DNA from 4 places in the Bacillus sp. SH7-1 genome. Region 3 is predicted to be linked to each of the others. Evidence: riboswitches for the same ligand, from Rfam matches in the RefSeq annotation. Region 3 holds a riboswitch; each other region holds the start of a gene.
The links. A riboswitch is a leader RNA that binds a small molecule or an ion and turns the genes downstream of it on or off. The one in region 3 is predicted to bind S-adenosylmethionine.
Positions count from the first base shown of each region.

Region 1: another riboswitch for S-adenosylmethionine. It lies ahead of DN390_RS26335 (amino acid ABC transporter permease); the one in region 3 lies ahead of DN390_RS18650 (MetQ/NlpA family ABC transporter substrate-binding protein).
Region 2: another riboswitch for S-adenosylmethionine. It lies ahead of DN390_RS19435 (methionine ABC transporter ATP-binding protein); the one in region 3 lies ahead of DN390_RS18650 (MetQ/NlpA family ABC transporter substrate-binding protein).
Region 4: another riboswitch for S-adenosylmethionine. It lies ahead of mtnK (S-methyl-5-thioribose kinase); the one in region 3 lies ahead of DN390_RS18650 (MetQ/NlpA family ABC transporter substrate-binding protein).

Region 1 is NZ_QNUD01000042.1:26,991-34,664, forward strand. Features, by position in the region: gene DN390_RS26330 (amino acid ABC transporter ATP-binding protein) at 1-664, opposite strand, end outside; gene DN390_RS26335 (amino acid ABC transporter permease) at 684-1,352, opposite strand; SAM riboswitch class I at 1,422-1,528, opposite strand; gene DN390_RS26340 (VanW family protein) at 1,755-2,666, opposite strand; gene DN390_RS26345 (hypothetical protein) at 3,005-3,373, shown strand; gene DN390_RS26350 (DUF3900 domain-containing protein) at 3,490-4,581, shown strand; gene DN390_RS26355 (hypothetical protein) at 4,894-5,241, opposite strand; partial or broken gene DN390_RS31710 (hypothetical protein) at 5,330-5,398, shown strand; gene DN390_RS26360 (exonuclease) at 5,675-6,520, opposite strand; gene cspB (cold shock-like protein CspB) at 6,710-6,910, opposite strand; gene DN390_RS26370 (WD40/YVTN/BNR-like repeat-containing protein) at 7,127-7,674, opposite strand, start outside.
Region 2 is NZ_QNUD01000024.1:21,864-29,537, forward strand. Features, by position in the region: gene DN390_RS19410 (CamS family sex pheromone protein) at 1-244, shown strand, start outside; gene DN390_RS19415 (TSUP family transporter) at 339-1,109, shown strand; gene pruA (L-glutamate gamma-semialdehyde dehydrogenase) at 1,264-2,811, shown strand; gene DN390_RS30710 (hypothetical protein) at 3,000-3,143, shown strand; gene DN390_RS19425 (cysteine hydrolase family protein) at 3,375-3,938, opposite strand; SAM riboswitch class I at 4,180-4,285, shown strand; gene DN390_RS19435 (methionine ABC transporter ATP-binding protein) at 4,409-5,428, shown strand; gene DN390_RS19440 (methionine ABC transporter permease) at 5,418-6,083, shown strand; gene DN390_RS19445 (MetQ/NlpA family ABC transporter substrate-binding protein) at 6,105-6,959, shown strand; gene DN390_RS19450 (HXXEE domain-containing protein) at 7,127-7,573, opposite strand; gene DN390_RS19455 (DUF3926 domain-containing protein) at 7,656-7,674, opposite strand, start outside.
Region 3 is NZ_QNUD01000021.1:76,526-84,199, forward strand. Features, by position in the region: gene DN390_RS18635 (FAD-binding oxidoreductase) at 1-443, opposite strand, end outside; gene DN390_RS18640 (hypothetical protein) at 556-1,320, opposite strand; gene DN390_RS18645 (NAD(P)-dependent alcohol dehydrogenase) at 1,466-2,374, shown strand; SAM riboswitch class I at 2,455-2,569, shown strand; gene DN390_RS18650 (MetQ/NlpA family ABC transporter substrate-binding protein) at 2,655-3,467, shown strand; gene DN390_RS18655 (methionine ABC transporter ATP-binding protein) at 3,480-4,520, shown strand; gene DN390_RS18660 (methionine ABC transporter permease) at 4,495-5,163, shown strand; gene DN390_RS18665 (SDR family oxidoreductase) at 5,201-5,977, opposite strand; gene DN390_RS18670 (DUF5068 domain-containing protein) at 6,418-7,674, shown strand, end outside.
Region 4 is NZ_QNUD01000009.1:337,568-344,834, reverse strand. Features, by position in the region: gene DN390_RS10730 (pyridoxal phosphate-dependent aminotransferase) at 1-699, opposite strand, end outside; gene DN390_RS10725 (carbon-nitrogen family hydrolase) at 714-1,577, shown strand; SAM riboswitch class I at 1,649-1,791, shown strand; gene mtnK (S-methyl-5-thioribose kinase) at 1,883-3,064, shown strand; gene mtnA (S-methyl-5-thioribose-1-phosphate isomerase) at 3,061-4,116, shown strand; gene DN390_RS10710 (YvrJ family protein) at 4,191-4,352, shown strand; gene DN390_RS10705 (3-hydroxybutyrate dehydrogenase) at 4,382-5,158, opposite strand; gene DN390_RS10700 (PadR family transcriptional regulator) at 5,354-5,686, shown strand; gene DN390_RS10695 (DUF1129 domain-containing protein) at 5,686-6,450, shown strand; gene DN390_RS10690 (DUF1129 domain-containing protein) at 6,467-7,228, shown strand; gene DN390_RS10685 (DNA-binding protein) at 7,263-7,267, shown strand, end outside.

The DNA of each region.
Region 1 (7,674 bases), on a different contig from region 3:
TTCCCTGCTCTACAATAATGCCATCAGCCATAAATATAATACGGTCCGCTACTTCTTTTGCGAAATTCATTTCATGTGTGACAATAACCATTGTTATATGCTGCCTTGCCAAATCCTTAATGACTTGCAATACCTCGTTCACTAATTCTGGATCAAGTGCAGAAGTCGGTTCATCAAACAATAATACAGCGGGATTTAAAGCCATTGCCCTAGCAATACCTATTCTTTGTTGTTGCCCACCTGATAACATCGTTGGGTAGAAATTTTCTTTTTCAGCTAAACCTACTTGTTTTAATATTTCTCTTGCTATTCTTTTTGCTTCTTCTTCACTTTTTTTCTGTACAACTGTTAATGGCGTTGTAATATTTTGCAATGCTGTTTTATTTTTAAATAAATTATAGTTTTGAAAAACCATTGCTGTTTTTTGGCGTAATTTTATTATTTCCTTTTTATAAAGCTTCTTCGCATGAATCTCTAAATCTTCAATTCTAATACTTCCATCCTCTGGTTGTTCTAATAAATTTAAACATCTTAATAGTGTCGATTTACCTGAACCAGAAGGTCCAATAATGACTACCACTTCTCCTTTATTTACAGTAAGTGAGATTCCTTTTAGTACTTCATTTCTTTCGTAAGATTTATACAAATTACTTATCTCAATCACACATATCACCTCATCCCTGTTACAAATACGGTGCATCGAGTTTCTTTTCTAACTTTTTCTGTCCCCAGCTAATTACAATTGTAATAATCCAATATACAATCGCTACCGCTAAGTAACTTTCCATATAACGATACGATTGTGCCGCTAACATTTTCGCCTGCGCTAAAATTTCAGCCACCCCAACTGCAAAAGATAAAGAAGATTCTTTTAACAATCCGACAAAATTATTTCCAAGTGACGGTACTGCAACACGAATAGCTTGTGGAAAGATAATCTGTCGCATCGCTTGCGCTTTTGTCATTCCAACTGATAAACAAGCATCCATTTGTCCTGATTCCACAGCATTTAATGAGCCTCTAATAATCTCTGACAAATAAGCAGCATTATTTAAACTGAGACCAATTAAAGTTGCTTGCATCGCTGTAAGTACTGTAAAGGTTGGAAATATTTGCGGCAATCCGAAATACAACACAAACAATTGAACTAATAAAGGTGTTCCTCTAAAGAAAGATATATATACTCTTGCAATAGAATATAAAAATTTTGTTTTGTTTTTCGTTATGATTGCCAAGCAAATCCCTATAACAAAAGAAATAATCATTGAAACTACAGTAATTCCTAAAGTTATGTATACATACTTAAATAATTGCGGAAAACTTTCTAAAAAATACGTTACATCAAACTTCACTCTATCCCCCCTCTCTAAATAAAAAACTCTTCTTACACATATAAGAAGAGTTGAATGTTAATCCATTTCCCCTCATCTTCCAAACGCTTCATACGTTTGCTGGAATTAGCACAGTACTTGTGTAGCCTGTTGCTGAGATTTCATCGGGCCAGTCCCTCCATCTCTCTTGATAAGAAAACCAATAAATTTTTCCATTTATTTCGTTGTTATTATGAAGAATACAGTTAATTATATATAATGTCAATAGGAAAACTAAGAATTAAATTCAATACTTTTCCAAATATCTTGGTCCTTACATTCACCGAGTCTTGAAGCGTATCATTAATACTCAATAAACTGCACAGAAAAAGCCATGCTTTCTATTGTTAATAGAAAGCATGGCTTTTTTATAGATTATTATTCTTATCGCATTTTATGTACTTCAGCAACTAACTTTCCGCCCTGGATGCCCATATAAAGTTTCACAGGTGCATCATTTGTGTTTTCAAACACTAAATCTAAGTATGGATACGCAATTGTAGCATCTCTTCCTTGTGGAACATAGCCTACTGTTTTAGAATGTGTCGTTCTCTCTACCATTTTTAAACCAGCTTGATCTGCTGCATTGTATAAAGTTGATGATGTTTGACAAACACCACCACCGTATCCATCTACTAATTTACCATCTACAATTTCTTTTCCTAATTGATATCCTTTATCTGGCGTTGTATCACCAATTAATGCATTGAAAGAGAAACGGTCTCCTTTTGCTAATACAACTCCATTTATGCTCGCTGCTGACAAACGAATATTCTCAATACGGCCACCTGTTGAGCCACCTAAATTCGTTTCATATCTACCAATTACCGTACCACTTCCTTGCGCATCACTTATTGTTGCAGTAGGCTTTTTCTCAACAATAGGTAATTGATATGAAGAATCCCACATACCAACGTTTAATAATTTATCTACTAACTCTTTTTCCATCAATTCATAAGCAGGTTTTCCTTCTTGCCAACTCCCATCAGATGCTAAACGTGAAGGAACCATCTTTTTGTCAACGCTTTTCCCAACCTCGCTAGCAACCTTTGTTACCGATTTTTTAAATTTTACTTCGTCTTCAAAATAACCTAGACTCGATAAATCTAGCTTTTTCACTTCCGTACCTGTACGACCATCTACTAAACTAATAGAATCCTGTACTTCTGCTTTAGCCTCTACCGTGTGGCCACCAATATCACTTACTAATGCAACATCACTTACTTTTGTACCACAGCCACTCACTACAGCTACACATAACACCCCAACTAATATACCCTTTACTTTACGGAACAATATACTCTCCCCTTTTTCCCAATATTACTTTTATGTATTATTTCATTTTTATGTATGTTTTGTTACAATCATTTTACAATATATTTATAAATTGTTACAAGTTATTTTTTACTCTATATAAATTACCCTTTTCTTTTCCGAATGTCTATACATATTTGCATAAAAGTTTGAGTTTGATAGAATTGTAACCTTTATGTAACCCCATTCTTTTATCCAGTATATACCATAAAACAAAAGAAATACAAATGTAAAAACTCCATATTCTTATTTATAAAGAAACTTCTCTTGAACATAAATAGGTATTTGCCGTGCCATCGCTCCGCTTTTGCACATACATTATGGTGAATTTAACCTATTTTAAAGAAATGGAGGATGTTTTTATGTACCCCTACAATCCATACGATCCATATAACCAAAATGGTTATCAGCCTCAATATGATTTACAAGCACAATACCAACAATATATAGATCCAGCAGAACAAGTTAATCTATATGATCAAAATCGACAATTCCAACTTCCAATCTCTTTTCCTGGTACTGGAAACCGTCAACTAGAAAGACGAGTAAATGAGCTTGAGCAAAGAGTACGTCAATTAGAAAACACGGTTGAGCGTCATACACGTAGATTAAACCGCTTAAACCAACGTTTACGTACAATAGAAAACAGGCTAAACATTCCATTTTCAGCATTAGAAGACGGATTTTAATTTCGAAAATAAAAAATATATGAAGGAAGGGGCTCCCCCTTCCTTATATAAATTGACGAAAGTTTTTTCCATCTCTATACTGGTAAGAGTTAACGAAATGAAACAAGGTGATAAATATGGATTTTGAAATAAATTATCTTTCCTTTTATGTTGTACAAGTAGAAGGAAAAGGTGAAGCTGTTGATAAACGCTACAAACATTTTCAAACATTAGACGCTGAAGAGTATGAAGATAGCTCCTTAAAAGAATTTTTGAATGGAGAATTATTAAAAATTTCAAAGCGAAAAGTAGAACGTCATGCGAAAACAGAACAAGCTCCGACAAAAATCGGTCGCTTCATTGTAGAAGAAGGGCACGAACTTGATTCAAACCCTCATTACAACCTATTTAATCGCATTCGCTTTGCAGATACGAAGGAAAACTTCAAAGATATGAGCGAACCTCTCGTTTATACATATCTTGACACAAGTGCTGTACGCGGTGGTGTATTTTTAATTGCGCAAGCAAAACTACGCAAATACTTTGATGATCCATTCGTTTTCGTTATGAAATGTGACTTCGAGCCGAAAGTCGCTTCCATTTCCGATGAATCTACACTGATTCGTAACGTTGAAATGGCCATCACAACAAAAAATATGAAATCTATCCAATATCCGTACATGCCCGAAGAAGGTATGGTCGAAGTGGGCGAGCTAAAGATTCACCAAGCATCACACGCCCGTTACTTTGAAGACTTCTTAAAATTCGTCGAATACGAACGCTCTATGCCTGAAATTATGAAAACACAAGTAATGGACATGGTATATGACCAAATTGAAGATGTATTTGAAGAAGGTACGGAAGAACGTGAACAATTCGACCAAGCGATGGAAGTATGGGCTGCCAGTCCAAAACGTGAAATTATGGAACAATTTTCAACCGAAGAAGTAATGGAAGCTACCGCTCAAATCGTCGAGCATGCTCCTGAAGTGGAATTAAAGCTAAAAGCAGATCATATCTCTGTGAAGGCCCTGCTTGCTGATTTCGGGGATCAAATACATATCGCAAAGGTAAATGATCGGTACGTATTAATGATTGAAGCCGATACACTTACGTTTGAGAAAGGCTTCTCTCCGATTGAGTTTCTGAAGCCAGATGAATTGCAAGATGTGATTGAGCGGATTGAGAATAAGCAGCAGTATTCTTATGATCCGAACGGGATTGAATAAATCCTTCCATATAGCTGTTTTTACTGGGCGCTTTTAATAAGCGCTCTTTTATTTGGGACATAGTTTTCATTTATAGAAAAACCGATTCTTAGTAGAATCGGTTTTTCTGCTTTATAACAAAATATGATTATGTTTAAAAATTATTTTTAATCTAATATGACATTTGTTACAGAATCAAGTAGATTCCTGCCTTGTTGTACAAGCTTATTTCCATTAAAGATCTTTGCTTCAATATTTCTAGTTGACCAAGTCCTTCTAAAGTTTTTGGTGCGCTTCCTTTTAATCACTATGTATATTCTTAAAATGAAACTTTTACTTTATTATCTCAAATTTATTGTACTCATAAAAAGATAGTTGAAAACGATATACCGGATGCTCTCTCACCCAATCATAGGCTTCTTCTAAAATTTCCATTTTGTTTTGTAGGTCTTTAAGTTCACTACATTCGTCCTTTTTCTGTTTGCACAGGGGACAGAACCCGTTCACTATTTCGGCACTCGTCGCTCTAATAGTTCTATTTTCTAAATCAACTACTATTTGAAGAATAAGAGAATGCTCTTCCTTTGTAGTCACCGTCATTTCAGCAATCCCGGCCTCATTCCAAAAAACACCGTTTAATTCCATCTGTACGGTGACATCTTTAATATCCAAGTCTATCACTATCACACCTCCCTTGTACAAACTCTTATTTTACTCTTTATACGAACTTGAACAACAAATAAAAAAGTTAAACTTTCAGGTTTATAGCTTAAATGAAAGAGTTCGTCAATTAGAAAATACAGTTGAGCGACACACCCACCGGCTGAACCATTTAAATTAACGTTTACGTACTGTAGAAAACCGATTAAATATTCCATTTTCAGAAGATGAATATTAACTCGTAATTCGAACAATATAAACAATGCTATTACCACTATATTTCAAACTGGAAATTCAGTTTATCTTTCTCAAAAAACAAATAATATGTACCTTCGTACTAAAAACTATAAACTATTCCATTAACAACACAAGACAAGCTGTGAATTTTCCAACTAAACTTCAGTGACTTAATCCTGAAGTCTAGTTGTACATATGAATAAAATAGATTACACTGCTAACTTTCTTCTACTACTTTCTCCATCTCAGCCAAATACCTAATCTGTCTTTCCGCTTTTCTAACCGCCGTACGAAAATGCTTTTTCAGAAGTTCTACTGTAGATTCACTTATATAGTATCTTTCCGTTATACTTTCCCACGTGTCACTACTTTCAAATGTACTCCAAACGAAAGGACGCTCTGTATTTTTTCTCATTTCTTTAAATACCCATTTCCGCATCTTTTTTTTCGCTTTTTCTGTTAGTTTGCCGTTTTCTACAAGTTCAAGCTCACCATGTCTTTTATATCTTTTAGTAATATCTCTCTCGCTATATGCTTTAAGAAGTATGTTCGCTGTATTCTCAGCATCCGCTAAAGCTCGGTGTTGCTTCCCTTCCCACGTTAAACCAAGCTGTTCTACCGCAAATTGTAAACTTGGTGTATGTTCAAACAATTCTTCATACGCTTGAAAAACAAATTTTTGTAAATCCATTTTTCTTTCTTTGTCCATACATGGGCAATCTACACCATGTAACGTACAATCATGAGATAGAAATCGATAATCTTCTTTCCCCCATGTAACAAATATAGAATCTTCTCCGATAAACTGAATAAATTTCTCTATAATTTGCGGGAATTTCTCGACAGCAATTAAATCTTTCTTTGTAATTCCCGTTAATTTTGTCGTATGACGAGTAAGACGTGCTCCCGGTTTTACTAACTCCGAAAATTCTCCAATTACCTTCATTGTACTTGCTTCTATTTTTATAGCTCCGATATCAACTATCTCTGACGGATCTTCTGATTTATACGGCCTGAAATTTCTCTCTATATCAAACACAATAAAATGTGTAGCGTTTTCCAATTTATTTACCTCTTTCTAAATTCCTTTTCACACACATACTTTATTTTCAGTATTTATTTAATCATACACTTTATGCATGTAATACTTCGTCTAAAAAACGAAAATTCAATTTCATTATTAGATGTACATAGGAGGTTATTCAATAAAAATACAAAAAAAAAGAAGGGCAAGCCCTTCTTTTTTCCACAATTACTTCTTGTTAACGTTTGTAGCTTGAGGTCCACGGTTACCTTGTTCTACTTCGAAAGTAACTTCTTGACCTTCTTCTAAAGTTTTGAAACCTTCGCCTTGGATAGCTGAGAAATGAACGAATACGTCTTCTCCGCCTTCAACTTCGATGAATCCGAAACCTTTTTCTGAGTTAAACCATTTTACTTTACCGTTTTGCATTTAAAAAATCCTCCTACAATGTACCTATATGTACATATTCATTTTCAACCACTTTACAAAAATAAGTCAGACATTAAAAAAACTGCAACTCTGAGGAGATTTAACATTGCTATCCTCCTCGGAAGTTACAGCTCATTTAAATCTCTATATTATTAAAAGTAAAATGGTTTAAATATAATATATCATATCAATATAATAAAAGCAAAGTTTTTTTTGCTATACAACTTTTTTCTTCCACTGCATCGCTTTTGATTCACCTGATCCAGCTACAACATAGCCTTCTTTTTCGTTAACGATGCGCCAGCCATGCCCTTTAACTGAGTCGCATACTGTAACAATTCCTTCTTCTAAAAGCACACGACAAACAGTACTAATCCCCGCCTTATTTTGCGTTGACGTTGTATATAGCACATGTTGATCTACACTTAAGTCTAAATAGCTACTTGCTTTCTGCTCGCTTTGACATGTGTGCCAATATGTTTTTTCATTCTCAATACTTTCATCTATTTTACAAAAAGAGATATTCCCGCTAATCCCTTTGCATGATCCACTGGCTGCTACTAAATAAGAGTTGTGTAAAGTCAACGCTGAGATCATCTGATTCATCACGATTTTAATCCTCTTTAATTTACGTGTCTCCAAATTAAAGAGCCAAACACCACCATATTTAGCATGTATTTTCGTACCGATAAATAAGTAATGTTTATATAAAAACAACGATCGAATAGATGGTGCCCCGCCACCATATTCAAGAAATGGATGAA
Region 2 (7,674 bases), on a different contig from region 3:
AGCTGTTATCGGTACTGGTATGTATAGAGACGATGAATTAAGAGAAATAAAGCTTGATATTCCTGTCCAGTTTAATGGAAAAGCAGAAATAATTGGCTTTACACAATATGTAGCCGGGCTTGTTATGGAATATTTCCCGAATTATATGAAAGTACAAGTAACGATTAAATCTGTAGAGCGCCCAGAAGCGATTATTATACGTGAAGCGAAGCAAGATGAACCGTTTGTGAAAATTTTAGATTAAATAGGAGGGTCGTTCCTTTATGGAACGGCTTTTTTTCTTGGAGAATTTTGTTATAATTTAAAATGTTATAAAAAAGGGGTAAGGGGTAAAGAGTATGGACGAACTAAGTTTTCAAGTCATTATTTTATTAATTGCATTCGGCTTTTTAGCAGCTTTTATTGATTCAGTTGTTGGCGGTGGAGGATTGATTTCGCTTCCGGCACTTATGTTTGTTGGTTTACCACCAGCTTCGGCAATTGCAACGAATAAGTTAGCTGCAACGATGGGGACGTTTACGAGTGCAATTTATTTTATTCGATCGGGAAAGGTCGATTTTAAAATTGTAGGAAAGTTAATCCCGTTAACTGTTATAGGAGCAGTCGCAGGTGCTTTAGTAGTAAAGTTTATTCCGCCGGATATTTTACGTCCGTTAGTGCTTGTGATGTTGGTATTCATTGCTATTTATATTATTGCGAAAAAGGATTGGGGAAGTGTATCTACCTATAAGAAGATGACGAAAAGAAAAACATTAATATTTTTCTTTGTTATTTTAATGATAGGGTTTTACGATGGATTTTTTGGACCAGGGACAGGATCCTTTTTAATTTTTGCATTTTTATTAATTGGTTTGGATTTTATTCAAGCAGCAGCATCTGGAAAACTTTTGAACTTTGTTAGTAATATCGTATCGTTAATTACTTTTTTATTTTTAGACGTAATTCATTTTGAATACGGTATTATTATGGGATTATCGATGATTTTTGGTGCTTATTTTGGATCGAAGTTTGCAGTTCAAAAAGGTGTTGGATATGTAAGGACTTTATTTTTATTAGTTACTATATTATTGATTGGAAAAAATGTTTTGGAATATACTCATATTTTGTAGATTCATACGCATGTATGAATCTCTTTTTTTTATTATATTTTAAAAATTTATTAATTTTTAAAATATAAGTCTAGGAATATTTGAATAAATCTAAATTATCGTGTAGAATAATGTTGTAAAATGTAAACGTTTTTCTAAGGGGAGGCTAAAAATAATGGTAGTAGCATACAAACATGAGCCATTTACAGATTTTTCAGTGGAGGCTAACAAATTAGCGTTTGAAGAAGGTTTAAAGAAAGTAGAATCTTATCTTGGACAAGACTATCCATTAATTATTGGGGGAGAAAAAATCACTACAGAAGACAAAATTGTTTCTGTAAACCCTGCAAATAAAGAGGAACTTGTTGGTCGTGTTTCAAAAGCAAGCCGTGAGTTAGCTGAAAAAGCAATGCAAGTAGTGGATGAAACATTCCAAACTTGGAGAAAATCAAAGCCAGAAATGCGTGCAGACATTTTATTCCGTGCTGCAGCAATCGTTCGTCGCAGAAAACATGAATTCTCTGCTATTCTTGTAAAAGAAGCAGGTAAACCATGGAATGAGGCAGATGCTGATACAGCAGAAGCAATCGACTTTATGGAATATTATGGTCGTCAAATGTTGAAATTAAAAGACGGTATTCCAGTAGAAAGCCGTCCAATTGAATATAATCGTTTCTCTTACATTCCATTAGGAGTAGGTGTTATCATTTCTCCTTGGAATTTCCCATTCGCAATTATGGCAGGTATGACAACAGCTGCTTTAGTTTCTGGTAACACAGTATTACTAAAACCAGCTAGTACAACTCCTGTAGTAGCAGCGAAATTTATGGAAGTATTAGAAGAAGCTGGTTTACCAGCTGGCGTAGTAAACTTCGTTCCAGGTAACGGTTCTGAAGTTGGTGACTACTTAGTAGATCACCCTCGTACACGTTTCGTGAGCTTCACTGGATCTCGCGATGTAGGTATCCGTATTTATGAGCGTGCAGCGAAAGTAAACCCAGGCCAAATTTGGTTAAAACGCGTTATCGCTGAAATGGGTGGTAAAGATACAATCGTTGTTGATAAAGAAGCAGATCTTGAATTAGCAGCTAAATCTATCGTTGCATCAGCATTCGGATTCTCAGGACAAAAATGTTCTGCATGTTCTCGTGCAGTAATCCACGAAGATGTATACGATCACGTATTAAATCGTGCTGTTGAATTAACGAAAGAATTAACAGTTGCTAACCCGGCGGTATTAGGTACAAACATGGGGCCTGTTAATGACCAAGCTGCATTCGATAAAGTAATGAGCTATGTTGCAATTGGTAAAGAAGAAGGTAGAATCTTAGCTGGTGGCGAAGGAGACGATTCTAAAGGCTGGTTCATCCAACCAACAATCGTTGCTGACGTTGCAGAAGATGCTCGCTTAATGAAAGAAGAAATCTTTGGGCCAGTAGTAGCATTCTGTAAAGCAAAAGACTTTGACCATGCACTTGCAATTGCAAACAATACAGAATACGGTTTAACAGGTGCTGTTGTTACTAACAACCGTGACCATATTGAAAAAGCACGTGAAGACTTCCACGTAGGTAACTTATACTTCAACCGTGGATGTACTGGTGCAATCGTAGGTTACCAACCATTCGGTGGCTTTAACATGTCTGGTACAGACTCTAAAGCTGGTGGCCCTGACTACTTAGCACTTCACATGCAAGCAAAAACTACTTCTGAAACTTTATAAGAAATAGTAAAAGAGATCTTCGCAGTTTGCGAAGATCTCTTTTTTTTTTGAAAAACTTTCTATATGTGGATTAAGATAGATGTCAGTAGAAAAACTAATAAAGTAATAAGGTTTAATTCAGTAAAATAAGGTATATTTATATTTGTTGAATAGGTTCTCTTTAAAGAAAAGAAAAGTAGGTGAACAAAGTGGGAAAATATCAATTAGATTACAAAAGCCAGGTAGCTGTCGCAAAGTTTCATGAAAAGCAGACGCCTGCCAAATTTGATAAAAAGCAGCAAATTGAAAAATTGCGTGCGGAGTATTTGAAAAAGAAACAAACAGATAAATAATAGGAGAAATTAGTTAATTTGAATTAAAAAACACTTACCATATATTACTATTTGGTAAGTGAAACTAGCTAAACCCTATTAATATCGGGATAAACATGTAAATAGAAACAAAACAAAGAGAAAAGTTGACTTATTAGTCATATTTTTTAGTATTCATTTTAAAAATTTCCTGTATAATACAATTTGAAAGAAAATCTATGGTTTGACAAGAAACACTCTTTTCGGTTTTGCTCACTGAAGAGAGTGTTTTTTTATAGCTAAAAACTCGTCTGCACTCATTACATTTGCATATACTCCATTTAAACTAGCCAAAATTGTGTTATGAATATAGACGGCTGGTATAGTAGCATTCTTAAAAGAAAGATCTTTTGTAGCACAAGCATCATGTATAACAGTACATTGAAAGCCGAAATCAAAAGCAGCTCTTACGGTAGCATCAATACACATATGAGTCATCATTCCGCATATGACGACGTGCTCAATGTCTAAACGTTGTAATTGTTCTAGAAGATCGGTTTCGCGGAAACTATTTGGATAATGTTTGAGTATAACGGTTTCTTCTCTAAGTGGACGTACGCTTTCATGAATATGCACACCTTCTGTATTGGGCAGGAAAAAAGTAGCATCATCTTTTATCGCTACATGTTGGATATGGAAAATAGGTTTGTTTTTCTTTCTAAAGAGTTGTAGTAGCTGACGGGCATATGCGCTTGCTTCTACTGGATTACGCAATTCCATCTTTCCATGTGGAAAATAATCATTTTGAATATCAACGAGTAAAAGAGCTGTTTTCATATATTTATCTTCCTCCGATTTCATATTCAAATAATGGTATTCAATTAGTAGAGAAGATTATCCTTTTAAAAAATATGCAGGAGGAGAATTTTACATAACTTTAAAGATTACTATTTTATTATGAAATTTCATCTGAAAATTTTAATAAAGGAATAATTAATATTTTTCTAAAAAATGTATTGACTCTTATTATTCTGAGTTCTATAATGAGAATTAATTAAACGACAATTAAATCGATACATTCTTATCCAGAGAGGTGGAGGGACTGGCCCTACGATACCTCAGCAACGGGTTTTTTAATACCGTGCTAACTCCAGCAAGTCTATGAAAGGCTTGGAAGATGAGAAGATGTGACCGAGTACATATAAGTGCTCTCCTTCTTATCTTTATGGTTGATAAGAAGGAGAGCACTTTTTATTTTACCTCGAAAGCTCTACTTCAAGTTTTTGCAGCAAATAGGAGGGGAAAAAATGATTTCTTTTAACAATGTAAGTAAAGTATATGAATCGGGTGGGCAATCTGTTCATGCGGTGGAGGATGTAACGTTATCTGTTGAGAAAGGTGAAATTTTTGGCATTATCGGTTTTAGTGGAGCTGGAAAGAGTACGTTATTACGCCTAGTAAACATGTTAGAGAGACCAACGGCAGGAACGATTTCAATAGATAATAAAGATATTACATCATTATCGACGAAAGAATTACGGAAGCTAAGACAAAGAATCGGGATGATTTTTCAAAGCTTTAATTTATTTAATTCAAGAACAGTTTTTGGGAATATTGCTTATCCATTAAAGTTAGCGAAAGTACCAAAGAATGAGATAAAAGAAAGAGTAAATGAACTGCTGAAGTTTGTAGGGTTAGAAGATAAGGCAAACAATTACCCAGAGCAGCTATCAGGCGGACAAAAGCAGCGTGTAGGTATTGCTAGAGCACTTGCAACATCACCAGATATTCTTATATGTGATGAGGCAACATCAGCTTTAGATCCAGAAACAACGACAGAGATTTTGAACTTATTAAAGAAGGTAAATAGAGAGTACAATTTAACAATTCTTCTTATTACACATGAAATGCATGTTGTGAAAGAAATTTGTCACCGTGTAGCTGTAATGGAAAAAGGAAAAGTAATTGAAGAAGGAAAATTGTTTGACGTGTTCACACAGCCAAAAACAAAAACGACTCAAAACTTTGTACGTTCTGTTATTAACGATCATTTACCGGAAAGTGTTCTAGCGAAGATTCAAAATGGTGGACAGATTTACCGCTTAACTTTTACTGGTGAGGAGACAGGACAGCCGGTACTATCATATATCGCAAAAAATTATAACGTCGATGTAAATGTACTGTACGGAAATATTATTGAACTTCAAAATGTACTATTTGGAAATCTACTAGTAGAGCTGCAAGGTGAGCAGAAGGAAATCCAAAAAGCATTACAACATCTAAGACTGCAAGTGCAGCTGAAGGAGGTAGAAGCTCATGCGAGTTGATTGGAGTATATTTTGGCCTCGCATATTAGATGCGACAGGGGATACCCTCTTAATGGTAATCGTAACCCTTATATTTGCTACAATTCTTGGTATACCTCTAGGTTTACTTTTATATGTAACGAGAAAAGGAAACTTTTTAGAAAATAAATGGGTCTTTTCTATTCTTAATATCATTATTAATACAATTCGTCCGGTTCCATTCATCATCTTCTTAGTAGCTTTAAGCCCGCTAACAAGAAGCGTTATTGGAACGACAATTGGAACAGCGGCAGCAATTTTCCCGATGACGTTAGTCGCATCAATTGGTATTGCTAGAATGGTTGAAACAAACCTTGTTTCAGTTCCGAAAGGAGTAATTGAAGCAGCGCAAGCGATGGGTGCTTCACCACTTAGAATTGTTTTTGAAATTCTCGTGCCAGAAGCATTAGCACCATTAATCTTAGGTGTCACGTTTATGACGGTTGGTTTAATTGAATTTTCTGCAGTTGCTGGGCTTGTCGGTGGTGGCGGTCTTGGCGACTTAGCAATGACATATGGTTATCAACGTTTTGATACATCAGTTATGTTCGTAACGGTTGTTTTACTTATTATTCTCGTACAGATAGCTCAAAATTTAGGAAACTACTTTGCGAAAGTCTTGTTACGCAGATCATAAAAAGGAAGAGAGGAAAAGAAAATGAAGAAAATTTTAGCATTTGCATTATCAGCGATTGTAGGGGTTTCAGCATTAAGTGGCTGCTCAAGTGCAGACACCGGGGCAGGAGCGAAAGAAAAAGTAGTTCGCGTCGGTGTAACTGGAACGGATGGAGACGCTTGGGAAATTTTAAAGAAAAAAGCTGAAAAAGAAGGAATTAAAATTAAACTGGTCGAGTTCTCCGATTACACAACGCCAAATAAAGCGTTAGCTGATGGAGATATTGAACTAAACTCATTCCAGCACGTTGCTTTCTTAGAGCAATTTAAAAAAGAGCATAAGTTAGATATTACAGCTGTTGGTACAACGCAAATTGCACCAATGGGCTTATACTCTGAAAAACATAAGAAAGCAAATGAAATTCCAGATGGTTCAGAAATTGCAATTCCAAATGATCCAACGAACCAAGCACGTGCATTAAAACTTCTTGATGCAGCAGGTTTATTAAAGCTTAAGAAAGACTTTGGCTTATTTGGAGATCCAAGCGGCATTGCTGAAAATCCGAAGAAGTTAAAAATTACACCGGTTATTGCACAGCAAACACCTCGTGTACTAAAAGATGTAGCAGCTTCAGTTATTAATAACGGTGTTGCTGGTCAAGCAGGATTAGATCCGGCGAAGGATCCAATTTTCTTAGAAGATCCAAAGAATGAAAATGCGAAGCCATATATTAATATTTTCGCAGCTCGTACGAAAGATAAAGATGATCCAACACTGAAAAAAGTAATTGAACTATATCATTCAAAAGAAGTAACAGATGCAATTAAGAAAGAAACAAATGATGGTTCCATTTCAGTAGATCTTTCACTTGAAGAGCTTGAAAAAATCGTAAAATAATGATTGGGTTTAATGGACTAACAGAAGGAACCCCTCCGCTGTTAGTTCGTTCAACATATAATCTACTTAACAAACAAACCCTAATTCTGTACCTTCCAATTTTGTATAACGTAGAATCCAATGTTTGTTAAGTAGAGTAATGGACCAGGAGTTTTCCTGGTCTTTTTTTATGAATGAAAGTAGCTAGCGAATAGTAAGGTAATCCAAATTATAACAGGATAAGAAAATAAGCTGAAAGCGAGTGTAATTACGAATTTCTTTTTATGAATTAAGTGTTTTTGAGATGAAAAAAGGAAAATAGAAAAAATGACAATGAAAGCTGCGGATATTACGCCAGGGTTATAGGAACGGAAAATGAAAAACAAAATAATATGTTGAACAGAGTTGAAGAAAATGGCCCCTTGTATAAAAATAATCCAGTATATAGAAGGCAAGAAGTTTAGTTGATATAGAAAGACGATAAGTAGGACAAAGATTGTTAATGCGGAAATGGCAATTAAAAATTGTTGGATTGTTATAAAATGAATTAAAAATTGATTAGCAAGATATTGAGGCATTTGGAAAGATTCTTCAAGGTTATGAATGAAAAATAATAAGGGAATAATCCAAAGCATAATAGTGGGATTTTCTTTCGACAACTTACATCACTCCAATATGGAGATAGAAAGCCTAGAAAGGCCCTCTATCCAGAGATGTTCATTCAATTATAATACTT
Region 3 (7,674 bases):
ACACTTAATGAACCACCAACAGTAAAAATATTTTGAGATTGCATCACTTGAACCGCAAGACCATATGGATTGATTTTCTTTTGAATGTCATTCCATGTGACACCACTTTGCACTCTAATCCTCTTCTTCTCCGCATCGAATTCTAATATTTCATTATACCCTTTCATATCAAGCATCGTACCGTTCGGATAATACGTCTGACCGCCTTGGCTATGCTGCATACCTGCAATAGAAATCTTCTCTCCAGAAACGTTTGCATCTTGCACGACCTGTTTTAATGAACTTTCATCCTCAGCATGTTCAACACGTTTAATTTTCGTTGGAAGTAACTTTCCTACATCGCTCATAATTGGATGATTTAGTTGCTCTTTATATGTATTTACAGATGTTGCAAGCAACACTGTATAAGCTACAATGACCACCGCTATCTTTCTTTTTTTCAAATGACACTCTCCTCTTCTACAGTTTTCCCTCTTCATATTGTACCTAGTTTCCTAAAAAGAAAGTATACCAAAAAGAGGGGACCTTATTTTAGGTCCCCCCTCATCAAAATTGTTACTTTGCTGCTGGCAATTGTATTGGGTCAAACTTTTCGTACGACGTATATTTTGCGTTCGTAATAATGTGTGCTTTATCCTTGCCATTACTACTCATAATCATGTCTATCTTTGCTGATTCATATTTAAAATCTTTTGTAATGATATATTCTGCATCCACTTCTTCTATCTTCGCATTTTGTGCTTGTAACATTTTCTTCTGCGTTTCATCCATGCTAGTTAACATACTTTCTGTTTCTTGCCCTTTTAATGTAAATCTCAGTTTATATTTATCTCCGCTTTTCTCCATCTTCATTTTATCTAAAACTACTTCCGGTACTTCTAACTTATCTATAATATCTTGAGTCGCTTTCATTCCACCAGCGTTTAATTGCTCCTCTGGTACGGTTATAACTTCTCCTGTATTAGGGTTTTTTACCTCACCAGCAACTTTACCATCCACAGTATACACTACAACATCTGTACCAGAAATATTCATTTCAGAACGAGAATTCTTTGTCTTTGGCTCTAATTGCATCTTAGCCTTTAATATATTCATCTCTGTTCCTTCAGCTTTTATCTCTACATCATATGTCATCGTTACATGTTCTTCATTTTTAAAAGCTTCGTTCGTTTTCTTGAAAACATCCTTCGCTGCTAATTCTTTTTCTTTCTGCATGGCTTCTTTTTTCGGTTCATCAGTTTTTGTTGTTTTCTCATTGCTACACCCTACCCCTAGACTGATTGCAAACACTAAACTTGAAATAAAAATAATTTTTTTCATAATGTCGCCCCCTTTCCCAAAATAATATCACCTCTTTTCCTATGAAATCTATACAATTTTTAATCTATATTCGCTATATAGCGACATGTTTAATGAAGAGTTTAAATATGATGTAAATAACAACAACTCATTTCAGGAGGTCATTATGAAGGCGATCATTTGCACACAGTATGGACCACCTAACGTTCTTCAGCTTCGAAATATAGAGAAACCTACGCCTAAAAAGAACGAAGTATTAGTTAAAATTCACGCAACAAGTGTATCAACTGGAGATTGTAGAATACGCGGTTTTAATAGTCCCCTCTTATTTTGGATTCCCATGCGGATCATATTAGGTTTCAGAAAACCAAGAAAACCTATACTCGGCGTAGAGTTATCCGGTGAAATCGAAGAAATAGGAACAGATGTAACTCAATTTAAAAAAGGTGATCCAATTTTTGCATTAACAGAACTAAACCTCGGTGGTTATGCCGAGTACACATGCGTACATGAAAGTGGATTAATAACATTAAAACCTACCAATGTGACGTATGAAGAAGCGGCAGTTATTCCTTTTGGCGGAACTTCAGCATTACATTTCCTAAGAAAGGGCCGTATAAAAAAAGGGAAACAAGTGCTCATATATGGTGCCTCAGGATCAGTAGGAACAGCTGCTGTACAACTTGCTAAATATTTCGGTGCGACCGTTACGGCTGTTTGTAGTAATTCAAATTTTGAACTCGTTCAATCTTTAGGAGCTGATACAATAATTGATTATACGAAAGAAGATTTTACTAAGCGGTGCGAGCGCTACGATATTATATTTGATGCAGTTGGGAAGTATAAAAAATCCCTTTGCACAAATACATTAACACCCAATGGAAAATATGTATCTGTTAATGGAATGATAGCAAAGGTAAGTAAAGAGGATATGATTCTACTAAAAGAACTAACTGAAACAGAACATTTAAAACCTGTTATTGATAGAACCTACCGATTAGAAGAAATTGCTGAAGCTCATATGTATGTGGAACAGGGACATAAGAAAGGTAATGTTTCTATTACCTTAAAATAAAATATATTCAGAAAATAACATTGACAATTCTTTTTGTAAGATTTACTATTAGTACCATATTAAAAAACTACATACACATACTCTTATCAAGAGTGGCGGAGGGACTGGCCCGATGATGCCCGGCAACCGAGCTTATAACGTATAAGCTAAGGTGCTAATTCCTGCAAAACGAGTTTTCGTTTTGGAAGATAAGAGAGGAATCTATTTTGTCTATTCGGCACCTCTCTTATTTTTGAGAGGTGCTTTTTATTTTGGAACGTATATTAAGGGGGAATTATAGATGAAGAAAGTATTATTAAGCATTGTAAGTGGGGCTGTATTATTATTAGGCGCATGTAGCGGAGGTTCAGATAAAGAAGTAAAAGCGTTAGATGAGAAAAAGATTACTGTCGGTGTAACAGGTGGACCGCATGAACAAATTTTTGAGAAGGTAAAAGAAGTGGCTGCGAAAGACGGGCTCGAAATCGATATAAAAGTATTTAATGATTATGTAGCACCGAACGTATCACTCGATGAAAAAAGCCTTGATGTAAATAGCTATCAAACGAAATCATATTTAGACGTATTTAAAGCTGAACGTAATATGAAATTAACCGAAGTATTTTCAACAGTAACATTCCCTATGGGCGTATATTCAAAAAGCTTAAAGGATGTAAAGGACTTAAAAGATGGCGATGCAATTGCTGTACCAAATGATCCAACGAATGAACTTCGAGCTTTAAAACTATTTGAAAAAGCAGGTGTTTTAAAAGTGGATCCAAAGGCTACAGAAAAAGCGACTGCAAAAGATGTAATTGAAAATCCAAAAAATTTAAAGATCGTTGAATTAGAGGCTTCTCAATTACCAACACAACTAAGTGAAGTAAAAGCAGCTGCAATTAATACAAACTTTGCATTAGGTGCAAAATTAAGCCCTGCGAAAGATTCTATCTTCCGTGAAGGAAAAGATTCACCATATGTAAACTGGGTCGTTGTTCGTACTGAAAATAAAGATGATGCTGTTGTAAATAAATTAAAGAAGGCTTATCAGTCTAAAGAAGTAAAAGAATTTATCGAGAAAAAATTTGATGGTTCTGTTTTACCGTCTTGGTAGGAGCTGACGATAATGATTGAATTAAACAATGTCTCCAAAGTATTTACAACAAAAAAAGGGAATGTGGAAGCTCTTAAGTCTACTTCCCTTCAAGTAAAAAAGGGTGAAGTATTTGGAATCATTGGATATAGCGGCGCTGGCAAAAGTACATTAATTCGATGTGTAAATTTATTAGAAAAACCAACAACAGGAAATATCATTGTAAACGAGCAAGATTTAACAACACTGTCTACAAAAGAACTAGCAAAAGCGAGACAAAAAATCGGGATGATTTTTCAAGGATTCAATTTACTTAAAACTGTTACCGTTTATGAAAATATCGCATTACCGTTACGTCTTGCTGGCATTCCAAAAGTAGAAATTGAAAAAAGAGTAGAAAAGTATTTACGTATTGTCGATCTTTTTACTCGAAAGGATGCCTATCCAAGTGAACTTTCTGGTGGCCAGAAACAACGTGTTGCCATTGCACGTGCACTATCACATGAACCAGAAGTGTTATTAAGCGACGAAGCAACGAGTGCTTTAGATCCAGAAACAACTGATTCTATTCTTGATTTGTTATTAAAAATCAACGAAGAAATCGGAATTACGATTTTACTCATTACACATGAAATGAACGTTATCCAACGTATATGCGACCAGGTTGCTGTTATGGAACAAGGGGCTGTAGTCGAAAGCGGGACTGTGAAGGATATTTTCACAAACCCACAACATGTAACAACAAAGAAATTTGTAAATAGTGCCTTTGCAGCGAAAATTCCAGAAGAGGTACAAAAAGAGCTACAAAGCACCGGGGAAATCGTAACCCTTTCATTTATTGGTACTACTTCAGGAGAACCTGCTTTAGCTGTTGCCACAAAACGTTTCCAAGTATATCCGAATATTTTATCCGGTAATATTACGCAATTAAAAAACGAGGCATACGGGAAACTTGTCGTTCATATGCAAGGTGAACAAAATGAAATTCACCGTGCTTTATCGTTTTTACAAGAGCAAGGAATCATCGTAGAAGGAGGTAGAGCTGACTATGGGAAACAAGTCCTTTTTGGATGAATGGGGTAAAGTCATATGGGAAGCAACCATTCAAACATTTCAAATGACATCTATTTCGCTGTTAATTTCTATCCTTATTGCGTTACCACTTGGCGTCACACTTGTTTTAACGAGACCTGGTGGACAGCGCGAAAATAAAATCATCTATCCTATTCTAAATACAATTATTAATATCATTCGTTCTCTTCCATTTATCATTCTATTATTCTTCATTTTACCTTTTACAAAGTTTCTAATGGGGACCTCTATTGGTGTGCAAGGTGTGATTGTACCACTTGTCGTATTTACAGCTCCTTATATTGCACGTTTAATGGAAACGGCTTTATTAGAAGTAGACCGTGGTGTTATTGAAGCATATCAAGCAATGGGAGTCTCTACTATAAAAATCATTTGGCACGTCATGGTGAAAGAAGCGCGTCCCTCCCTTGTACTTGGATTAACAATTGCAACGATTGGCTTAATTGGCGCAACAGCAATGGCTGGTCTTGTAGGTGCTGGCGGGCTAGGGGACTTAGCATATCGCTTCGGACATTTACGCTATGAACCTGAAGTAATGTATGCGACCGTGTTCATTTTAATTATCCTCGTTCAAGGACTACAGTCTTTAGGAAATGGTGTCGCACGAAGATTGAAGAAAGATTAAAAAAGAAGGTATCTCACCAAAATGAGATACCTTCTTTTTATCTTTTGAATCCACCTTCTGAATGAATAACTTGTCCCGTAATCCACTCTGCTTCTTCACTTACTAAAAACTTAATGAGTCTTGCTGCATCCTTCGGTTCACCAATTCTTCCAAAAGGAAACATTGGCTTTAATCCTTGCTTTACCTCTTCAGTCATCCAGCCTGTATCGGTTGGACCTGGGTTAATTGCATTCACTGTTATTCCTAAATGAGCTACCTCGGCTGACAACGAACTAGTAAGAGCATCAATAGCTCCCTTCGTTGTTGCATACGCCAGTTCTCCAACCATAGGTCCTTGAAATTGCCCCGAAGTCATATTTACAATTCTACTACCAGATTTCTTATCAAATCCTCGGGCAAATTGACTACTTAACAATGTAGTCGCACGAACATTGACCATGTAGTGCTTATCCAGATCTTCAGCAGTCAAATTAGAGAAATCATTATTCGTAGAGTACGCTGCATTGTTAATTAATATATGAGGGTATCCTAGTTGTTCAGTAACTTTATTTATAAGCTCTTTCGGTGCATCATTCTGAGTTAAATCTAACTCCATACTCGATACTTTCACACCGTTTTTTAGCAAAGCTTCTTTTAATTGTATTTGTTCACTTTGATCAACGACCCAAGGCATCTCTTTATCATAAGCTGTCCAATATGTAAAAAATATATCGTATCCTGCTTCAGCTAATTCTTTACAAATCGCTGCGCCTATACCATCTAAACGACTTACACCTGTAACAACTGCTACTTTATTTTTTAATTGATTCATCATATACTCCTCCAATTTTAAAGGATGCATATTTTATATAAGAGATATAAATTTCCCCTCATACGTATCTATCCTTACAAAGGGGGTGTACAAGCCAAATATGCAGTCCTTGAATGATTTACAGATAGCTAAATAACCCCTCACTGATGAGAGAAAAATGCATCTATCTAATTTCTAACCATTACAAGTTCATCCACATATTGAGTCCTTGTCTCCTTTCCATATACCTCTATTTCTATCATACCAATATGATGTAATATTTCAAATGATTTAAAAATAAAAATCACTATTCCATTCCAAACTTCTATCAATTTTATTATATTATAATATTTAAATAATGGAAATAATTAGAAAAAATGCTGGTAAATATTGACTAGCCTTCTTATAATAAAACGTGGGGCTAATGTGAGAATTTAGTTTTAAACAAATAGGGGGAAAAACACATGTCAAAAAAAATACTTTCTTTATTTTCTGCAGTAATCGTAGCAGCTTTCGTAATAACTGGATGTGGTCAAAGCGATACGGCAAATAAAGAACAAAAAGAAAATAAGACAGAAAAAACGGATACAACGAAAGAAAATAAACCTGAAGAAAAAAAATCCGAAGACAAGAAAACTGAAGATAAAAAGACGGAAAATACCGCTACTAGCTCCAGCGATTATTCTAAACTGATTTCCTACATGGAAAAAGAAACAGGCGGGAAAACAAAAGCTCTTTTTGAAAATAAGGAACCACAAGTCTATAAAGCTGAAGATGTTTCAGTATCAATGAACAGTTATACATTAGTTGAATTAAATGGATTCCATACGGACTTTAACATTCCATTTAACCGTCAAACAGAGGGCGGAGTTATTCTTGTGAACTATAGCGTAAAAAATAGTTCAGCTAAAGATATCTATTATATGCCAGCATTGGACATGTCATTTACTGGTGCTCAGAAAGTATATAGTAACTATAAAGACTTAATTCCAAAAGAAGATCAGCTACCAACTAAGCTTGCTCCAACGAATGATTACTTAGTAAAAGCAGGAGAAACTATTTCTGGTTATATCGCGTATCCATTCGGAAAAGATGATCTAGCGAAAATTTCAAGTCTCTCAACAGTCTCAGTCACAGTCCCAACTGCACAAGCTAATAAAGGAAAATTCGATGCTCCAATCGGAAGCCCTGGAAGCTTTTCATTAAGTTTAAATACGCAAGGTGCTGAAAAGGTTGCAACAGATAAAACTTTCTACCAAGATAAAGCTACAGCTAATAACATGGGCGATAAAAAAATGTTAAAAGAGAAATCAAGTATTAATAACAGCCAAGAATTAGGTGCTGTTAATGTTACATTAGACGGATACCAATTTACTCAATTCACACCAAATTCAGTTGAAGCACCACGCTTTGCAAATTTCAAAAATGGTATTGTTCTATTAACGGTGAAATTCAAGCTTGATAACAAAGATACTCAAGATGTTTCACTATCTCCTATAAGCTCTACATTAAGAGTGAATGATGGTACACAATATACGATTAATGAAGGTATGCTACTAAATTACGACTATAACGCTGCAGTTAAAACAGGAACATCTGGAGAGTTACTACAAGTATTTATTTTAGATCAAGAGCAGTATGAAAAGATTTGGAAAGACAAAAGCTTTGAGATTGAGTTAGGTCCTATGAGAAATAAAGAAGCTAAAGATATTTCACAAGGT
Region 4 (7,267 bases), on a different contig from region 3:
TCCTGTATCTTTGGCACCGTCTGCTTGTAAGAAACTAACAGGCTTTTGACCATCGAACCCAATAGCACCGTAAGCAAAATCATGAACAACTAATATATTGTGTTTATTAGCAAAATGAATAGTTTCATCAAAAAAATCTTTTGATGCAGTAGCACCTGTAGGATTATTTGGATAGTTTAAAAACATTAATTTTGCACGCTCGGCGATAGAGTCATCAATTTTCGTATAATCTGGTAAAAAATTATTTTCTGCAATAAGCGGCATTATTTCAAATTGTGCTTTTGCTAAAGCAACTCCTGATAAATAATCTGGATAGCCTGGATCTGGAACGAGAATAGTATCACCAGGGTTTGTAAAACAAACTGGTAATTCTACTAATCCGGCCTTTCCACCAAACAATATAGCAACTTCCGTTTTTGGATTTACTACTACATCATATTCACGTTGATAGAATGTTGCCACGGCTTCTTTTAAGCTTTCATGTCCGCGAAATGGCGGATATTTATGATGAACGGTCTTTTCTGCAGCATCTTGCAAAGCTTTTACGATATGCTGCGGTGTTGGTTGATCTGGATTACCTTGACCTAGATTAATAACATCGTGACCAGCTGCTACGACTTTGTTAACTTTTGCAACAAGTGAAGCGAAAAATTGTGTTGGCAATGATGTTACTATCTCAGAAGGTTGAAATGATTTCATACTTTCCACCTCTTTTGAAAGTTGTTACAATTCTAGTGACAAATGATATAATCTTTCCAGTATTTTGTAAAGAAAAAAATGAGAATGGGGCTGAAAAAATGAAAGTCGCATGTATTCAAATGGATATTGTCTTTGGAGATGTAGAAAAAAATATTGAGAATGCTAAGAATAAAATAAGCGAAGCAATGAAGGAAAGACCAGATGTTATCGTCTTACCAGAACTATGGACAACAGGTTATGATTTAACGAGACTTTCTGAAATTGCAGATAGGGATGGATTGGAAACGAAAGAAAAGTTGATAGAATGGTCGAAACAATATGGTGTACATATTGTTGGTGGTTCTATAGCAAAGCAAACAGAACAAGGTGTTACAAATACAATGTATGTTGTAACGAATAAAGGAGAACTAGTCAATGAATATAGTAAAGTGCATTTATTTCAGCTTATGGATGAGCATAAATATTTAATCGCTGGAAATAGTACAGGTGAATTTAAGTTAGATGATGTAGAGTGCGCTGGCACAATTTGTTATGATATTCGTTTTCCGGAGTGGATGCGCGTTCATACTGCTAAAGGTGCAAAAGTGTTATTTGTTGTAGCAGAATGGCCATTAGTTCGTTTAGCACATTGGCGTTTGCTATTGCAAGCAAGAGCAGTTGAAAATCAGTGTTATGTTATTGCATGTAATAGGGCAGGAAAGGATCCGAATAATGAGTTTGCCGGTCATTCTTTAATTGTCGACCCTTGGGGCGAAGTTGTTGTAGAAGCGAATGAAGAAGAATCAATTTTATTTGGAGAGCTTACATTGGAGAAAATTAAAGAAGTACGGAAAGGAATTCCAGTTTTTGCAGATCGTCGTCCAGAATTATACAAATAAAATGTTGACAAGTGATTTTTATTCTTGGTATAGTCTTCAACATAAAGTTAAAAATTCAAAAAATTATACAACTCTTATCAAGAGCAGGTGGAGGGATTTGGCCCGATGAAGCCCAGCAACCGACCGTAATACCATTGTGAAATGGGGCGTCTATTTACGCCAAAAGGCACGGTGCTAATTCCAGCAGAAAGTAAAACTTTCTGGCAGATAAGAGGGGAGAAGATAAACTTCAAACCTCTTTCTTAGTGGAAAGAGGTTTTTCTACGTCAGAAAAACCTCTGAATTAAAAAAAGGGGGAGAAGACGATGGGATATTATTCATTAACTGAAACAACAGCTATACAATATGCGAAAGCACGCGGTTATTTTGAAAAGAAAGCAAATGTAGTTTGTCATGAAATTGGAGATGGAAATTTAAATTATGTGTTTAAATTAGATGATGGAGAGAAGTCTATTATAATAAAACAGGCACTGCCATATGCGAAAGTGGTTGGTGAGAGCTGGCCATTGTCTATAAAAAGAGCGACGATTGAAAGCAAGGCATTACAAATTTTTGCAAAGTATATACCGGATTATGTTCCGTTAGTGCACAGTCATGATGAAGAGTTAGCAATAACAGTAATTGAAGACTTATCAAGACTAACAATTACAAGAAAAGGATTAATAGATGGAGAAGAGTATCCACTTTTATCCCAACATATCGGTCGTTTTCTAGCGCATGTTTTATTTTATACTTCAGATTTTGGTTTACAGTCAGAAGAGAAAAGGGTACTAGAAGGTACATTTGTAAACCCAGACCTTTGCAAAATTACAGAAGATTTGGTGTTTACAGATCCGTTTGGTCATTACGATACGAATGATTATGAGCCGGAGTTACAATTGGCTGTTGATGAACTTTGGAGTGATAAAACTTTAAAACTAAAAGTAGCGCAATATAAATATAAGTTTTTAACGAAAAAAGAAGCACTTATTCATGGGGATTTACATACAGGTAGTATTTTTTCATCACCTTCTGAAACGAAAGTAATTGATCCAGAATTTGCAACGTATGGTCCATTTGGATTTGACATCGGTCAATTTATTGCAAATCTATTATTAAATGCTTTATCTAGAGAAGAAGAACAGAGAAGTGTACTATTTTTCCATATAGAGAAGACATGGAGTTATTTTGTAGAAACTTTTACGAGGTTATGGATTGGAGAAGGTGTAGAAGCATATACGAAAGAAAAACAATGGTTACCAATTATTTTGCAAAATATTTTTACGGATGCTGTTGGATTTGCTGGATGTGAGCTTATCCGTAGAACAATTGGCCTAGCGCATGTAGCTGATTTAGATGAAATAACAAATAAAGAAACGAGAATTCAAGCTAAGAAAAAAGCGTTATCCTTAGGTAAAGAACTAATAAAATATGAATCCAAGAGTGCTGATATTCAATTGTTCCGAACACTATTTCAACAGACAGTTTCTGGAGGGGTAAAAGCATGAGCACAATTGTTACTATTCCGAGGTCTGTAAGTTGGAAAGGGGATGCTATTGCAGTATTAAATCAAACAAAGTTGCCGCATAGCACAGAATATAAAACATTAACGACGATTGAAGAGGTATGGAAAAGTATTGTCATGCTAGAAGTACGAGGAGCTCCTGCAATTGGAATTGTAGCTGCATTTGGCTTGGCGCTTGCATCAAAAAAATATAACACTGTACATATTGAAGAATTTCAAAAGAAGTTTAATAGAGATTGTAATTATTTAGGAACGTCACGCCCGACAGCAGTCAATTTATTTTGGGCAATCGATCGTATGAGAGAATCTATTCGAGAAATTACTACAATAAAAGAAGCACAAAAAATATTAGAAGAAGAAGCGCTTCTCATTCAGCAAGAAGATGGAGCGGTATGCCGGAGTATTGGAGAACATGCATTAACATGTTTTAAAGACGGTGATAACATTTTAACAATTTGTAATGCTGGTAGTATCGCAACTGCTAAATATGGTACTGCATTAGCACCGTTTTATATTGGGAAAGAAAAAGGTATACGTTTACATGCGTATGCGTGTGAAACAAGACCAGTTTTACAAGGCGGACGTTTAACAACGTGGGAATTAAAACAGGCAGATATTGATGTAACACTTATTACAGATAATACGGCAGCTCATGCTATTCAAACGAAAGAAGTAAACGCGATTATTGTGGGAGCGGACCGAATTGTTGCAAATGGAGATACAGCAAATAAAATCGGAACAATGAATTTAGCTATATTAGCAAAGTATTTCAATATTCCATTTTACGTTGCAGCTCCGTTATCTACATTTGATATAACGAAACAAACAGGCTCTGAAATTGTTATTGAAGAAAGAGACGAAACAGAAGTTACGAAAATTTTTGGGAAACAGGTGGTACCAATTGGAACTGATGTTTATAATCCTGCATTTGACGTAACACCGAATGAATTAATTACAGGTATTGTTACTGAGAAAGGTATTATACGTGGAAATTATAAGCAAGAAATTGCATCATTGTTTGAAAAAACAAGCTAATACATAATAGCTTGTTTTTTTATGCCTAAATGTGTTCGTTTCTCTTATTTATATAATGAAAGGAGGCGAAAAAGATGGAAGAGTGGATTAAGATGATAGGTAATGTAGGGTTTCCAATTGTGGTAACATTATATTTACTCCATCGGATTGAAAATAAATTAGATGGGGTAATTGTTGCAATAGAAAAGTTGCCGCGGCAATTACTACAGCATGACGATCCTCGCGATAAAAAATAAAGTTTGCTCTTCGTGAGCAAACTTTATTTTTATTGAGCAGTATAACCACCATCGATAACAACAGCTTGCCCGGTTATACCTTTCGCTTTTTCACTCGCTAAAAACATCGCATAATCAGCAATTTCTTGTACTTGTAATAAGCGTTTTTGTGGCACAAGTGGATAAATGACTTCTTCTAAAACATTTTCAAGTGGTACATTTCGAGTCGTGGCTAAGTCTTGTAGTTGGTTGCGGACGAGAGGGGTATCGACATAACCAGGACAAAGAGCATTTACAGTAATACCATGCGTAGCGCCTTCTAAAGCAGCAACTTTTGTTAATCCAATTACGCCATGTTTGGCACTATTGTAGGCGGATTTTCCTGCAAATCCAACGAGGCCATTAATGGAAGCGACATTAATAATTCGGCCATACTTTTGTTTTTTCATGATTGGGAAGACATGCTTAATTGCGATAAAAGGAGCGATTTGCATAATTTTAATAAGCAGTTCGAACTTTTCGGTTGGAAAGTCTTCAATTGGTGAAACGTGTTGCATTCCTGCGTTATTAATTAATATATGTAATGAACCGAAATGATCAACTGTTTGAGAAATTGCAGCTGTAATTTCTTCTTCAGATGTAACATCACATTTTAAACCGATAGCCTGATAGCCTTCTTTTTGTAGTTGTTCAGCAGCTTCTTTTGCACGTTCTTCAAGACGATCGGTAATAACAACTTTTGCACCTTCTTTTGCAAAAGCGTTTCCCATTTCATAACCAATACCACTTGCAGCGCCTGTTAAAAAAACAACTCGATTTGTAACCATGATGAAAAACACTCCTTCATAATAAAGTTTTCATATTGCTCTATTTAGAGAGGGTATAATAAAATTCCTGCAAACATTTGGAAAAATATTGTTAGCTATCTTGCTTTACAAAATAGTCCCTGCTATACTGTTTTGTAAAGCAAGATACTTACGCTTATCTATCTTGTAAAACAAGATAGTGGGAGGATTTGAATTATGTCGACAAGTCAAATGCTGAAAGGGATTTTAGAAGGATGTTTACTTGCTATTATTTCTGAAGGTGAAATATACGGTTATGAAATGAGTGAAAAGCTAGCGAAGTATGGCTTTACCATGGCAAGTGAAGGAAGTATTTATCCGTTATTAATACGGATGCAAAAGGAAGGATTAATAACAAGTGTAATGAAGGAATCTCCATCTGGCCCAAAGCGAAAATATTATACATTAACAGAAAAAGGTGAAGATGCACTTGATGAATTTATGGATCGCTGGGAAGCGATGCAAAGTAGTGTGGAACGTCTACTTGAAGGGAAGGGGAGAAGAAAATAATGTTATCAAATGAAGCACGGAAGTTTTTATTAGATATGAGATTATTTTTGACCGCAAAGGGTGTGAAAGAAAGCGATATTGAGAGCTTTATCGAAGACGCAGAACTTCATTTAATAGAAGGTGAAAGTGATGGGAAAAGAGTAGAAGATATTTTCGGAAGCTCACCGAAAGAATATGCAAATGAACTTGTAAAAGTGATGGAAAGAGATAGACAAGAAACGTGGAAGCAAATTGGTTTTACAGTAATGAATATCGTATCTTTTTGGATTATTGCTTCTATCTTAATAGTGAATAACGGAATTCTACAGATTTCACTTATTCAGTGCATTGGCTATAGCTTTACATTGATCGTAGCTGTAATGGGGCCTAATTTTCTACTTCGTAAAATGACCTTCGTAACAAGCTTTACAAAAACATGGTTTTCTATGTGGTTTTTAGTCATGATTGCGCCAATGTTTTTAATAGGAGTTGTTACGATATTAGATGTAAAATATCCTACCAAAATGTTTACATTCACCGAAATGCAAAGTTATATATTAGCTGGTGGGATTTTTATCATCACAGTAGCGATCAATATATATTTTGAAGGATGGTTTAAAAACTTATATTTAATCATTCCACTTTCTACTATGTTATTGTTTAAAAAATTTACATCGGAAGACCTTGTTCCAATGTTATTTCAAATTATATGTTTATACGGAAGTTTGTTTATTTTAATTTTCCTTGAAATTATGATGAAGACGAATAGAAGAGAAACGGTTTAATAAGGGAGGGATTATTATGAAGATTTCTAAAGAAGGGGAAAAGTTTTTAATCGATACGAAAGTGTATTTAATAACAAAAGGAATTAAAGAAGAAGATGTGGACGCCTTTCTAGAAGATGCAGAGCTTCATTTAATAGAAGGTGAGAAAGAGGGAAAGACGGTAAGTGATATATTTGGTGATTCACCAAAAGAGTATGCGGAAGAATTAGCGAAAGAGATGGAGAAGGATAAAAGCGGAAGTGTAAAGACTATTTTAGGAATGATAATTGGAATAGGGGGATATTGGTTACTTACAAATATTTTATTTGGAAATCCGAATCAACAATTTACGTTAACAAATGTACAGTTAATTGGTTATCCTATCGTTTTAATTATTACAATTATTGGAACGATTGTTGCGTTTAGAATGTCTTCTTTTAAAAGTAAATTAGTAGAGTTTGGGATTATTTATATAATAGTGATGATACCTATTTTATTATTGGTGTTATTAATGTTTATGAATAAATGGTATGGGACGCCAATTTTACAATTGTCGACAATGCAGACATATATATTAGCAGTAACTATATTTTTATTACTTCTTATTGGTGAAGTATATGTTCTTGGTTGGATGGGTGTTTTGGTACTAATTGTTCCTCTTGCGATTATGTTCTTATTTAAAGACTTGGAAGAAAGAAATGTATTTTGGGGAATTGCAAAGATCTTACTTATGTATGGAAGTATATATGGATTAATGAGATGGTCTTTAAAAATTGAAGAGAGAAAAAGTGTAAACTAGTTGAATGCTAATTTTTATTAAGAGGAGAACAAACATGCA